Regions from separate parts of the Citrobacter europaeus genome, predicted to be linked through region 2. Evidence: predicted binding sites of a transcription regulator. Region 2 holds the regulator's gene; each other region holds the start of a gene.
The links. The regulator LexA, encoded in region 2, represses DNA repair genes until DNA is damaged. The targets are predictions, from matches to a motif close to TNCTGTATGTACATACAGNA.
Positions count from the first base shown of each region.

Region 1: mutH (DNA mismatch repair endonuclease MutH) is a predicted target of LexA. The motif match lies at 2,197-2,216, and genes of this name have one in related genera.
Region 3: sbmC (DNA gyrase inhibitor SbmC) is a predicted target of LexA. The motif match lies at 1,662-1,681, and genes of this name have one in related genera.

Region 1 is NZ_CP148084.1:932,746-937,007, reverse strand. Features, by position in the region: gene ptsP (phosphoenolpyruvate--protein phosphotransferase) at 1-1,218, opposite strand, end outside; gene rppH (RNA pyrophosphohydrolase) at 1,231-1,761, opposite strand; gene mutH (DNA mismatch repair endonuclease MutH) at 2,446-3,141, shown strand; gene WHR59_RS04425 (TerC family protein) at 3,217-3,930, shown strand; gene ygdR (lipoprotein YgdR) at 4,075-4,262, shown strand, end outside.
Region 2 is NZ_CP148084.1:4,735,754-4,740,015, forward strand. Features, by position in the region: gene dinF (MATE family efflux transporter DinF) at 55-1,374, opposite strand; gene lexA (transcriptional repressor LexA) at 1,507-2,115, opposite strand; gene WHR59_RS22200 (diacylglycerol kinase) at 2,225-2,593, opposite strand; gene plsB (glycerol-3-phosphate 1-O-acyltransferase PlsB) at 2,765-4,262, shown strand, end outside.
Region 3 is NZ_CP148084.1:1,928,699-1,932,960, forward strand. Features, by position in the region: gene phsC (thiosulfate reductase cytochrome B subunit) at 1-263, shown strand, start outside; gene dacD (serine-type D-Ala-D-Ala carboxypeptidase DacD) at 403-1,575, shown strand; gene sbmC (DNA gyrase inhibitor SbmC) at 1,698-2,165, shown strand; gene WHR59_RS08770 (FUSC family protein) at 2,251-3,309, shown strand; gene WHR59_RS08775 (DUF496 family protein) at 3,547-3,882, shown strand; gene WHR59_RS08780 (L-threonine kinase) at 3,923-4,262, opposite strand, start outside.

The sequences.
Region 1 (4,262 bases), 1.3 Mb from region 2:
CTGGTATTCCTGGATCAACACCGGTTCCGGATCAACCAGCAGTTCACCGCGATAACCGTCCACCACCAACGTACGGCGATGCAGCACCGAAGGCTGGATATCGGCCCCCATGACGGTAGGGATACCCAGCGCACGAACCATAATTGCCGCATGGGAGTTGGCTGCGCCGTCCCGGACAACCACGCCGACTAGCCGGTCCTGAGGAAGTTCCGCCAGCGTGGTCGCGGAAAGCTCATCCGCCACCAGCACAAAACGTTCCGGCCAGGCATTCGGCCCCTGAACAGAGTCGTCAAGATGGAACAGCAGACGCTGGCCCAGCGCACGTAAATCTCCGGCCCGCTCTTTGAGGTAGTTATCGCTCAGGGCGGCAAACTGTTCGGCAAACTTTTCGATGATCGTTTTAACGGCCCACTCGGCCACCGAACCATTATCCACTTCCGCAAATAGCTCACGGCGCAGGCGGGTATCAGAAAGCAGGTGTGAGTAGAGATCAAAGATCGCCGCCGTTTCTTTCTGCGCCCCGGCGGTAAAGCGTTTGCTGTAGCGGCGAAATTCGTTCGCCGCCTCTTCCAGCGCACCGGTCAGTCGCTCGCGCTCAAGCACCGGATCCAGCGTTGAAGCCTGATAGACCTGTTCCATCAGAGGCAGCGTCGCGTCCTGCCAGCCTTCGGCTATTGCCACACCGGGAGCGGCAGGCAATGCACGGATACGCGTTTGCCGGTATTGGCCAAATAGCGCGTTTAGCTGCGACTGCGAAAGAATAGCCGCCATTTGCGTGGCGAGCGTGACGAGGAAAGACTCTTCACTTTCATCGTACTGGCGCAATTCGCGCTGCTGTACCACCAGCACACCTAAAAGCTGGCGGCGCTGAATGATCGGCACGCCTAAGAACGCACGAAAGCGCTCTTCTTTTACCGAAGGAATGTATTTAAAGCTGGGATGTTTTTGCGCATCGGCGAGGTTGATAGGTTCCGCCAGCCTGCCAACCAGGCCAACGATACCTTCATCAAACGCGAGTGCGACAGTGCGACCACGCGGTTTTTTCAGTCCCCGGGTCGCCATGAGGTAATAACAACGTCGATCGTGATCGGCCAGATAAACCGAACAGACCTCTGTATCCATCGCAAGACAGATGTCGGTAACCAGAATATTCAGCGCCTCATTCAGACGCGGAGCACTGGCCACCTTTTCGACTATTTCGCGCAGGCGGGTGAGCATAATTTGCGTAGCTTAACCTCTTTTACGTCTGTACGCAGGTGCGCTTTGCGGCTTAGGAGTACTCTCCTGAAGCGCCATGACAACACTTGCGAATTCTTTCATCACCCTGCGATAGACATCGCGTTTAAATGACACCACCTGTCGAACCGGATACCAGTAACTCACCCAGCGCCAGCCGTCGAACTCAGGTGTACTGCTGGTTTGCATATTGATTTCAGCATCGCTGCTGACCAATTGCAGAAGAAACCATTTTTGTTTCTGGCCGATACAAACCGGCTTCGTGTCCCAACGCACCAAACGTTTCGGTAACTTGTAACGCAACCAGTTACGAGTAGAAGCAAGGATCCGTACATCTTTACGACTAAGACCCACTTCTTCAAAGAGTTCCCGGTACATCGCCTGCTCTGCTGTCTCTCCTGCATTTATCCCACCTTGCGGGAATTGCCAGGAGTGCTGACCAAATCGCCGGGCCCACATGACCTGCCCCTGGCGGTTACAAATTACTATCCCTACATTCGGGCGGTAGCCATCGTCATCAATCACCGGACTACCTCAACATAAACCTTATATACAAACGATTGTTTCACACTCCTGAGGGGCGGTAAACCACTCTGTTAAGGGTGCGATATTCTAATAACAATTGAATAACTCACAGCTAAGGGCCGAGTTATAAACAGAATAAGGGCAAGCAAGGCGATTTTATTCACCTTTTCTGTGGATATAGTTGTGAAGAAGTACGGAATTACTATGGGAAAACCCAGAACAGTCCGAATAAGACATTCGTCACATATTAAAAATAGTCTTATGGATTCATAAAGTTAAAACCGATCAGTGCAAATAAACACTTAGAAATGTGACGTGTATCACGCACACGATCTTCAGGCTGATGAAAGATCGACCAGCGTTGGTTTTATCCACAGATTATGCCAATAAGTTAGGCACAATTTGTGTGAAAATTCGATTTTCGTCGCACGTCAAGGCTGTAAATTGAAACAGTAGTGGGGCTTTTTCACAGTTATCCCATCTTTCTGTGGATAACATGGTGTAAGATCCTGTTCATTGTCAGTGACCAGAATTGGAAAACCTACTTCGCTGTTGCGCAACTCTGCACACGTGAATCTAAAAACCAATATAAATCATAGAATTGAATAAAGCATGTGGAAAAAGATAAACTCTGTCCACACGGTATAAAATCATTGCTCATTTTTTCACCTAAGGGTTAACCCGATGCCTGAACTCCGTCCGTTGCTTTCTCCCCCTGAATCTGAAGCCCAGTTGCTGAGCCAGGCGCGGCTACTTTCGGGCTACGCGTTAGGAGAATTAGCGGCAATGGCGGGAATCGTGGCGCCTAAGGATCTCAAGCGCGATAAAGGCTGGATTGGCGTGCTACTGGAAATCTGGCTCGGTGCCAGCGCGGGCAGTAAACCAGAGCAGGATTTTGCGGCACTGGGCGTGGAGCTGAAAACGATCCCTGTGGACAGTCTTGGCAGACCGCTGGAAACCACCTTTGTGTGTGTGGCGCCGTTAACCGGTAATACTGGCGTCACCTGGGAAACCAGCCATGTGCGGCACAAACTTAAACGCGTTCTGTGGATCCCGGTGGAAGGCGAACGCAGCATCCCGCTGGCTGAGCGTCGCGTCGGCTCTCCCCTGCTGTGGAGCCCGAATGAAGAAGAAGACCAGCAGTTGCGTCTGGACTGGGAAGAGTTGATGGACATGATAGTGTTAGGCCATGTCGAACGCATCACCGCTCGCCATGGGGAAGTACTGCAGCTGCGTCCTAAAGCAGCCAACGCCCGAGCGCTAACCGAGGCCATTGGCGCTCATGGCGAACCCATCCTCACCCTACCACGCGGCTTTTACTTGAAAAAGAACTTCACCCGCGCATTGCTTGAGCGACATTTCTTGTTCCAGGCGCAATAGGCACCGTCCGGCCTTTCACCCGCCGCGTTACGGGCCTATAATTACCGCTTCTTTTTTTTGGCAGGACTTTGTTCGATGTTATTTGCATGGATAACCGATCCTAACGCCTGGCTTGCGCTCGGTACGCTGACGCTGCTGGAGATCGTTCTTGGGATCGACAATATTATTTTCCTCTCTCTGGTTGTAGCCAAACTCCCGACAGCGCAACGTAATCATGCCCGACGCATTGGGCTTGCAGCGGCGATGATCATGCGTCTGGCACTGCTGGCTTCTATCGCCTGGGTAACGCGGCTGACAAACCCGCTATTCGAACTGTTTGGCGAGGCGATATCAGCGCGCGACCTGATCCTTCTGCTGGGGGGATTGTTCCTTATCTGGAAAGCCAGTAAGGAGATCCACGAATCCATTGAAGGCGAGGAAGAGGGACTGAAAACCCGCGTATCTTCTTTCCTGGGCGCGATTGTGCAGATCATGTTGTTAGACATTATCTTCAGTCTGGATTCCGTGATTACTGCGGTTGGCTTGTCCGATCATCTGTTTATTATGATGGCGGCGGTGGTGATTGCCGTAGGCGTGATGATGTTTGCCGCGCGCCCAATTGGCGAGTTTGTCGATCGCCATCCTTCGGTAAAAATGCTGGCGCTCTCGTTCCTGATTTTGGTCGGTTTTACGCTAATTCTGGAAAGTTTCGACGTCCACGTTCCGAAAGGATATATCTATTTCGCCATGTTCTTCTCTATCGCAGTAGAGACCCTGAACCTGTGGCGTAATAAAAAAAATCCGCTCTGAGGAAACCCATCGCTCCCTGCAAGGGGAGCGAATGCCGGCCACACCTACCCCTTCTCACAGTTTAAGATTTTACTGCTTTCACCATGCACAACTTCGCGTTATTACTAAACTATTGTCAGACGCAGGCCATGTGAGGATAAGCAGATGAAAAAATGGGCAGTTTTGATTTCCGCCGTAGGACTGGCTTTTGCCGTTTCCGGATGCAGCAGCGATTATGTAATGGCAACAAAAGATGGTCGAATGATCCTGACCGATGGAAAACCAGAAATTGACGATGATACCGGTCTGGTGAGCTATCACGACCAGCAGGGCAATGCGATGCAGATTAACCG
Region 2 (4,262 bases):
TGTAGTCAGGGATTCTGGGTTTTATTTACTATTCGGAATTTTTAACCATCCTGCTCAGGCGAACCAGGTTCCATTACGCCAGTGGCGTCGCCAGATAATGGCCAGTGAAAGCCCACGCAACGTGAGGAAAACGCTTAATGCCAGCCACAAACCATGATTTCCAAGCCACGGTAAAGCGAGCAGCGTTAATGCGAATCCCGCTGCGGCAACGGCCATACTGTTACGCATTTCTGCAGCCCGCGTCGCGCCAATAAACATCCCGTCGAGCAGATAACACCACACCCCCACCAGCGGCAAAACCACCTGCCAGAAGAGATAGCGATCGGCCAGCAGTTGGATCTGCGGCAGCGAGGTCAGCAGCGCCACAATCTGCTCGCCAAACAGGGCATAAACCAGCGAAAACAAAATAGCCACAATACCGGACTGTCGACAGGCCGCCCGCCAGACATCCAGCAACTGGCTACCATCTCGCGCCCCATAGGCCTGACCCGAATGCGCTTCCACGGCATAGGCAAATCCGTCCAGCGCGTAGGCGGTAAAAGTCAGCAAGGTCATCAGAACGGCATTAACCGCAATGATATCGCCTCCCAGACGCGCACCCAGCACCGTGATAGCGCCAAAACAGAGTTGTAGCAGCAGCGAGCGCAGCATGATGTCGCGGTTGAGCGCCAACAAACGACGGAAGTTGCCACGCCACGCCTGCTTCAGCATTGCCAGTGAAATGCCACGCATATGCAGGACTTTACGTACCATCATCAGGCCAATCAGCAGGGTGGCATATTCGGCAATCACCGTCGCCAGCGCCGCTCCCTGCACGTTCATATGCAGGCCCATCACCAGCCATAAATCGAGTACGATGTTGAGAATATTACCGACGATCAACAGGATAACCGGCGCACGCGCATACTGAACGCCAAGCAGCCAGCCGAGCAGCACCAGATTCGCCAGAGACGCGGGTGCGCTTAACCAACGGATTTCCAGGAAACGTCGGGCCTGCTCCAGTACCGCTTCACTTCCCCCGACAATATGCAGAGCCAGATCGATAATCGGTGTACGAAACAGTGCGATAAGCAGCCCCGCTCCCAGCGCCAGCATTAGCGGCTGCACCAGCGCGCGCGCCAGCGCCTGCGGATTTTTCGCGCCAAATGCCTGCGCGGTAAGACCTGTGGTACTCATGCGCAGGAAAAGCAGCAACATAAAGAGAAAACTGGTCGCCGTGGCGCCAACCGCAACGCCGCCAAGATAGACTGGGCTATCCAGATGACCAATCACAGCGGTATCCACCAGTCCCAGCAGGGGAACGGTGATATTGGAAAAGATCATCGGTAAGGCGAGGTGCCAGAGTGCTTTATCAGAAGAGGTAAAGAAAGGCATACAGGAGAGCCTGGAAGAAGTTAGAGGTACTGAAAAAAATGTTGTCCATGCCCAACAAGCGCAGCGCCATCGGGCACGTTGCCGGATGGCGACATAAACGTCTTATCCGGCCTACAGGGCATTAACAGAAAATTACAGCCATTCACCGTTACGAATAACGCCTACCGCCAGTCCTTCGATAGTGAAGTTTTGCTCACGCAGGTCGACAACGATGGGTTTAAATTCGCTGTTTTCTGGCAAGAGTTCAACCTTGTTGCCCTGTTTTTTCAGGCGCTTAACGGTGACTTCGTCATCGATACGGGCAACAACGACCTGACCGTTACGCACGTCCTGTGTTTTATGCACAGCGAGTAAATCACCGTCCATAATACCGATATCTTTCATCGACATACCACTAACGCGCAGCAGAAAATCGGCGTTCGGTTTGAACAGTGAAGGATCGACCTGGTAGTGGCCTTCGATGTGCTGCTGCGCCAGCAGTGGCTCACCTGCAGCCACACGCCCAACAAGCGGTAACCCTTCTTCTTCTTCCTGCAGCAGTCGAATACCGCGCGATGCACCGGATACAATTTCCAGCACCCCTTTACGCGCCAGCGCTTTCAGATGTTCTTCAGCAGCGTTTGGGGAACGGAACCCCAAACGCTGCGCGATCTCCGCACGCGTCGGTGGCATACCTGTCTGGCTGATGTGATCCCTAATGAGATCAAACACCTCTTGCTGCCTGGCCGTTAACGCTTTCATTCCGCCCCCTGGGTGTATATACAGTTATGCTGTGAGTATATACAGCTAAAGGTGATTTTGGAACCGCAAACTGCACAAAAAACAGGAGATTTATGCAGTTGTGGAATCTTTATCGCAAATGCGACCACAACAGGATGCCCCAGGTGATCAGAGCGACAAAAATAGACAGCAATACCGCCGCCGACCCCATATCTTTTGCCCGACCGGAAAGTTCGTGATACTCAGAGCCAATACGGTCAACCACCGCCTCAATCGCACTGTTGAGGATTTCAACGATCATCACCAGCATCACGGAACCAATCAACAGCACGCGGGTAATGGCATCGACGTCCAGCCAGCAGGCGATGGCTACGCCCAACAGGACGGCAACGCTTTCCTGACGGAATGCCGCCTCATTGATCCATGCGGCGCGAAAACCTTTCCAGGAATAGCCTGCAGCTTTGATAATTCGGGTGAATCCAGTGGTATTATTGGCCATCAAAAAGAACCTTTTTACATTATTAGCGTCAATGTCATTGTAACGTTACCCCGTTTGTTTCAGGGTGTGGCAAAGCAGCGCGAAGTATGACGGGATACCACAGAAATTAACTAAACTTTCTGATATCCTTGCAGCGCATTTGCATTATTAACCAGAGGCTTTACATCGTTTATGTCCGGCTGGCCACGAATTTACTACAAATTACTGAATTTACCATTAAGCGTCCTGGTAAAAAGCAAGTCTATTCCGGCAGAACCTGCCCCGGAATTGGGACTCGATACTTCTCGTCCCATTATGTACGTCTTACCGTACAATTCAAAAGCAGACTTGCTGACGCTGCGTGCCCAATGTCTGGTGCACGATCTCCCCGATCCCCTGGAACCGCTGGAGATAGACGGAACTCTGCTGCCGCGCTACGTGTTTATTCACGGCGGCCCGCGTGTGTTCACCTATTACACGCCGAAAGAAGAGTCCATCAAGCTGTTCCATAACTATCTCGATCTGCATCGCAGCAATCCAGACCTGGATGTGCAGATGGTGCCGGTTTCGGTGATGTTTGGCCGTGCGCCAGGGCGTGAAAAAGGCGAAGTCAATCCGCCGCTGCGCATGCTGAACGGTGTACAGAAATTCTTTGCTGTGTCCTGGCTGGGACGCGACAGTTTTGTCCGCTTCTCCCCGTCAGTCTCCTTGCGTCGCATGGCGGATGAACACGGTACGGATAAGATCATTGCTCAGAAGCTGGCTCGCGTGGCGCGCATGCACTTTGCTCGTCAGCGTCTGGCCGCAGTTGGCCCGCGCCTCCCTGCCCGCCAGGACCTGTTTAATAAGCTGCTGGCCTCAAAAGCTATCGCTCGCGCGGTAGAAGACGAAGCGCGCAGTAAAAAAATCTCCCACGAAAAAGCGCAGCAAAACGCCATTGCGCTGATGGAAGAGATTGCCGCCAACTTCTCCTACGAGATGATCCGTCTGACCGACCGTATTCTGGGCTTTACCTGGAACCGGCTGTATCAGGGGATTAACGTTCACAATGCGGAGCGTGTCCGTCAACTGGCGCACGATGGGCACGAAATCGTGTATGTCCCGTGCCACCGCAGCCATATGGACTATATGCTGCTGTCGTACGTTCTGTACCACCAGGGTCTGGTTCCGCCGCACATCGCTGCCGGTATCAACCTGAACTTCTGGCCAGCGGGTCCGATTTTCCGCCGTCTGGGCGCATTCTTTATTCGTCGTACCTTCAAGGGTAACAAGCTCTATTCCACCGTTTTCCGCGAATACCTGGGCGAACTGTTCAGCCGCGGCTACTCGGTTGAGTATTTTGTCGAAGGTGGCCGTTCACGTACCGGTCGTTTGCTCGACCCGAAAACCGGCACGCTGTCGATGACTATTCAGGCGATGCTGCGTGGCGGAACGCGTCCGATTACCCTCGTACCGATCTACATCGGCTATGAGCACGTAATGGAAGTAGGCACCTACGCCAAAGAGCTGCGTGGCGCGACGAAAGAAAAAGAGAGTCTGCCGCAAATGCTGCGTGGCTTAAGCAAGCTGCGTAATCTGGGTCAGGGCTATGTCAACTTTGGTGAACCAATGCCGTTGATGACTTACCTTAACCAGCACGTGCCGGAGTGGCGTGAATCGATTGATCCTATCGAGTCTATCCGCCCAGCCT
Region 3 (4,262 bases), 2.3 Mb from region 2:
TGGCCTATCTTGCCATCATGTACGCGCTGGTTCCGTCGCTGATCATCACGGGGTTGCTATGTCTTTACCCGCAGGTGATTGGGGCGGGGCCGGTGATGCTGGTGCTGCATATGGCGTTAGCGGTTGTGGGCTTACTGTTTATCTGCGCACATATTTACCTGTGCACGCTGGGCGACACGCCGGGGCAAATTTTCCGCAGTATGATCGATGGCTATCACCGCCATCGCAGCCATCACGCAGAGACTGCGCCGCGTAAAGGGTAGTTCCGGACGAGGCTTGTCTCTGAAAATCTTTCCTGACAGCAAGAAAATGTGCCTTATGTCACATTTTCTTGCAATTTATCCATGTTTGTTCGACAGAACTTCCGTAAAAAGAACGGCTATTTCTCCCTTTTCTGAGGACATGCTGTTGAAACGCCGTTTGTTTATTGCCGCTTCACTATTCACGATGAGTTTTACGTCCGCCTGGGCGAATGATGCCGTAAGCTTCGCCCCACAACCTCCGGCGATCGCTGCCGGGGCGTGGGTATTAATGGATTACACCACGGGCCAAATTCTGACAGCCGGTAATGAACACCAGCAGCGCAATCCCGCCAGCCTGACTAAGCTGATGACCGGCTATGTTGTCGATCGCGCAATCGACAGCAACCGTATTAGTCCGACAGATATTGTCACCGTCGGGCGCGATGCGTGGGCGAAAGATAACCCGGTATTTGTCGGTTCATCCCTGATGTTCCTGAAAGAAGGGGATCGCGTTTCGGTACGCGACCTCAGCCGTGGATTAATCGTTGATTCAGGAAATGACGCTTGTGTGGCGCTGGCGGATTATATCGCCGGGGGACAACCGCAGTTTGTCGCGATGATGAATAACTATGCGCAAAAGCTGAACCTACAGGATACCCATTTTGAAACGGTACATGGCCTGGATGCGCCGGGTCAGCATAGCTCGGCGTACGACCTGGCCGTGCTGTCCCGCGCTATCATCCACGGGGAGCCGGATTTCTACCATATGTACAGTGAGAAAAGCCTGACCTGGAACGGCATCACGCAGCAAAACCGTAACGGCTTGTTATGGGATAAAACCATGAACGTTGATGGCCTGAAGACAGGGCACACATCCGGCGCCGGGTTTAACCTGATTGCTTCCGCCGTTGACGGGCAGCGCCGCCTGATTGCGGTTGTGATGGGCGCGGAGAGTGCGAAAGGGCGCGAAGACCAGGCACGTAAACTGCTGCAGTGGGGGCAACACAACTTTGATACGGTGCAGGTTTTGCGTAGCGGTAAGCAGGTTGGTACTGAACGGATCTGGTATGGCGATAAAGAAAAAATCAGCCTCGGTACCGAGCAGGATTTCTGGATGGCCCTGCCTAAGGCGGAAGTCCCTAACATCAAAGCAAAATATGTCCTTGATAAGAAAGAACTGGTTGCGCCAATTGCCGCGCATCAACGTGTGGGGGAAATTGAACTCTACGATCGCGATAAGCTGGTGGCGCATTGGCCTCTGGTTACGCTGGAGTCCGTTGGCGAAGGCGGTGTCTTTTCGCGTCTGAGCGATTATTTCCACCACAAAGCGTAGTTTTCCCGATACGCCAGGCTGGCAAGAGTGCGAATCTGCTCACATAATAATCACTGTTTCCTTGTGGCCGACATAGCTAAAAATTACACTGTATATAAATACAGTGTAACAGTGGAGGTTGTATGGAGTACGAGATAAAGCAGGTTGATAAACGCATGATTGCCGGTTTCCATATGGTTGGACCATGGGAACAAACGGTTAAACAGGGTTTTGAGCAGTTAATGAAGTGGGTCGACGGTAAACAGGTTGTGCCATTGGAATGGATAGCTGTTTATTACGACAATCCTGACGTGGTTCCAGCAGAAAAACTGCGCTGTGATACCGTGGTTTCTGTGCCTGAAGGTTTTGAAATACCGGAAAACAGCGAAGGGGTGATCCTCACCGAGCTGGCGGGGGGCGACTATGCTGTAGCCGTAGCGCGCGTTGAAAATCATGATTTTGCGACGCCGTGGTATCAGTTTTTTGAGCGCCTGATGCAGGATACGACTTATACGATAGCCGCTAAACCCTGCTTTGAAGTTTATATGAACAATGGCATGGAGGACGGCTACTGGGACATTGAAATGTATGTGCCGGTGCAACCGAAGTAACTGCTTAAGGTGTAAATCAGGATGATGTTTTCACCGTAAAACAGGTACAATTCGCTTCTTTGCTATTCCCTGACGGAGTGCATGAGTGCGTGCAGATAAGTCACTAAGTCCTTTTGAAATTCGTTTGTATCGTCATTATCGCGTGGTGCATGGTATTCGCATTGCGCTGGCGTTTCTTCTTACTTTTCTGTTGGTACGTCTGTTTAACATTCCTGAAGGTACATGGCCTCTGATCACGCTGGTGGTGATTATGGGGCCAATTTCTTTTTGGGGTAACGTTGTTCCCAGAGCGTTTGAGCGTATAGGCGGAACTATCCTGGGCTCTGTGCTTGGGTTGATTGCCCTGCGCCTGGAACTCTTTTCGCTTCCGCTAATGCTGATATGGTGCGCGGTGGCGATGTTTCTCTGCGGCTGGCTGGCGTTGGGTAAAAGGCCCTATCAGGCGCTGTTGATTGGCATCACGCTTGCCGTGGTCGTGGGGGCGCCTGCCGGAGATATGAATACCGCGTTATGGCGCGGTGGCGATGTTATTCTGGGGTCGTTACTGGCGATGCTGTTTACCGGCATCTGGCCGCAGCGGGCATTTATACACTGGCGTATCCAACTGGCGCATTGCGTAACGGGGTACAATCGGGTTTATCAGGCCGCGCTATCCCCTAATCTGCTTGAGCAACCGCGGCTGGAGAAGCATTTACAACAGCTCTTAAGCGACGTTGTCAAAATGCGTGGGCTCATCGTTCCTGCCAGCAAAGAAACCCACATTCAAAAATCGATCTTTGAAGCTATTCAGACGGTTAATCGCAATCTGGTCTGCATGCTTGAGCTGCAAATCAATGCGCTTTGGGCCAGCCGCACCAGCCACTTTGTCATGCTGAATGCGCAAACTTTGCGTGAAAATCAGCTCATGACGCAGCAGGCGCTACTGACGATAACCCACGCTTTGTACGAAGGGAATCCGCAGCCGGTGCTAGCCAATACGGAAAAGCTCAATGACACCGTGGCGGAACTACGCCAGCTCATTGCTGAACAGAAAGGCGATAATGTCGCTGAAACGCCCATTCACGGCTACGTTTGGTTGAACATGGAAATGGCGCGGCAGTTGGAGTTACTCTCACATTTAATCTGTCGCGCGCTGCGCAAATAAAGAGCAGATGAGGGGATTGATTCTGCTGCTGCTTCGATTCAGCAAAGAATAGAGGTATGATACTGAAAAAGGCTAAAACCATTGGTAACTGCAATGGCTTACCCTCAATAATTCAGGTTTCAACCATGCATTGTCGATGCAGATGCAACTTGAAGTATGGCGGGCATGAAAGTAATGTTGACCCACTTTAGCCGTTGTTTTAACGAATCCGAATCTCACATTATCAGGGGTGTAAAAATGGAAACTACCAAGCCTTCTTTCCAGGACGTGCTGGAATTTGTTCGTCTGTTCCGTCGTAAAAACAAACTGCAACGTGAAATCCAGGACGTTGAGAAAAAGATCCGTGACAACCAGAAACGCGTTCTGCTGTTAGATAACCTGAGCGACTACATCAAGCCTGGAATGAGCGTGGAAGCGATTCAGGGCATTATTGCCAGCATGAAAAGCGATTATGAAGATCGTGTTGATGATTACATCATCAAAAATGCCGAGATCTCTAAAGAACGCCGCGATATCTCTAAGAAGCTGAAAGCGATGGGCGAAGTGAAAAACGCCGAAGCGAAAGCCGAGTAACGATTATATCTTTGTTCGGGTCGCTGCATTGCGGCGACCCTTATTGCAGTTCGACCCCGCCAGTAACCATCCGCAACAAATGCTGTTCCGGCCAGTGGGCCGTTAGTTTTTTCTGCGCCAGCATCCATTTAATGTAATCCACATCATGTCGCTTTCTGTCCAGCATCAGCCCGACTACGCTGCCGCTGTGCGCGACGTTGACGCCGTATAAATCACATTCTTCTACCAGCGCTAACAGTGAATCAAAATCCGGTTTTGGTAACAGTAACTGGCTGGCGATCGCGCTAAGCGTAGCGGCTTCTCCCAGGCGGTAAGGATTTTGGCTGATACAGGCTTCCTGCACTTTTTCCCATGCCCGTTTTAATGCCGCTGCTCCCGCC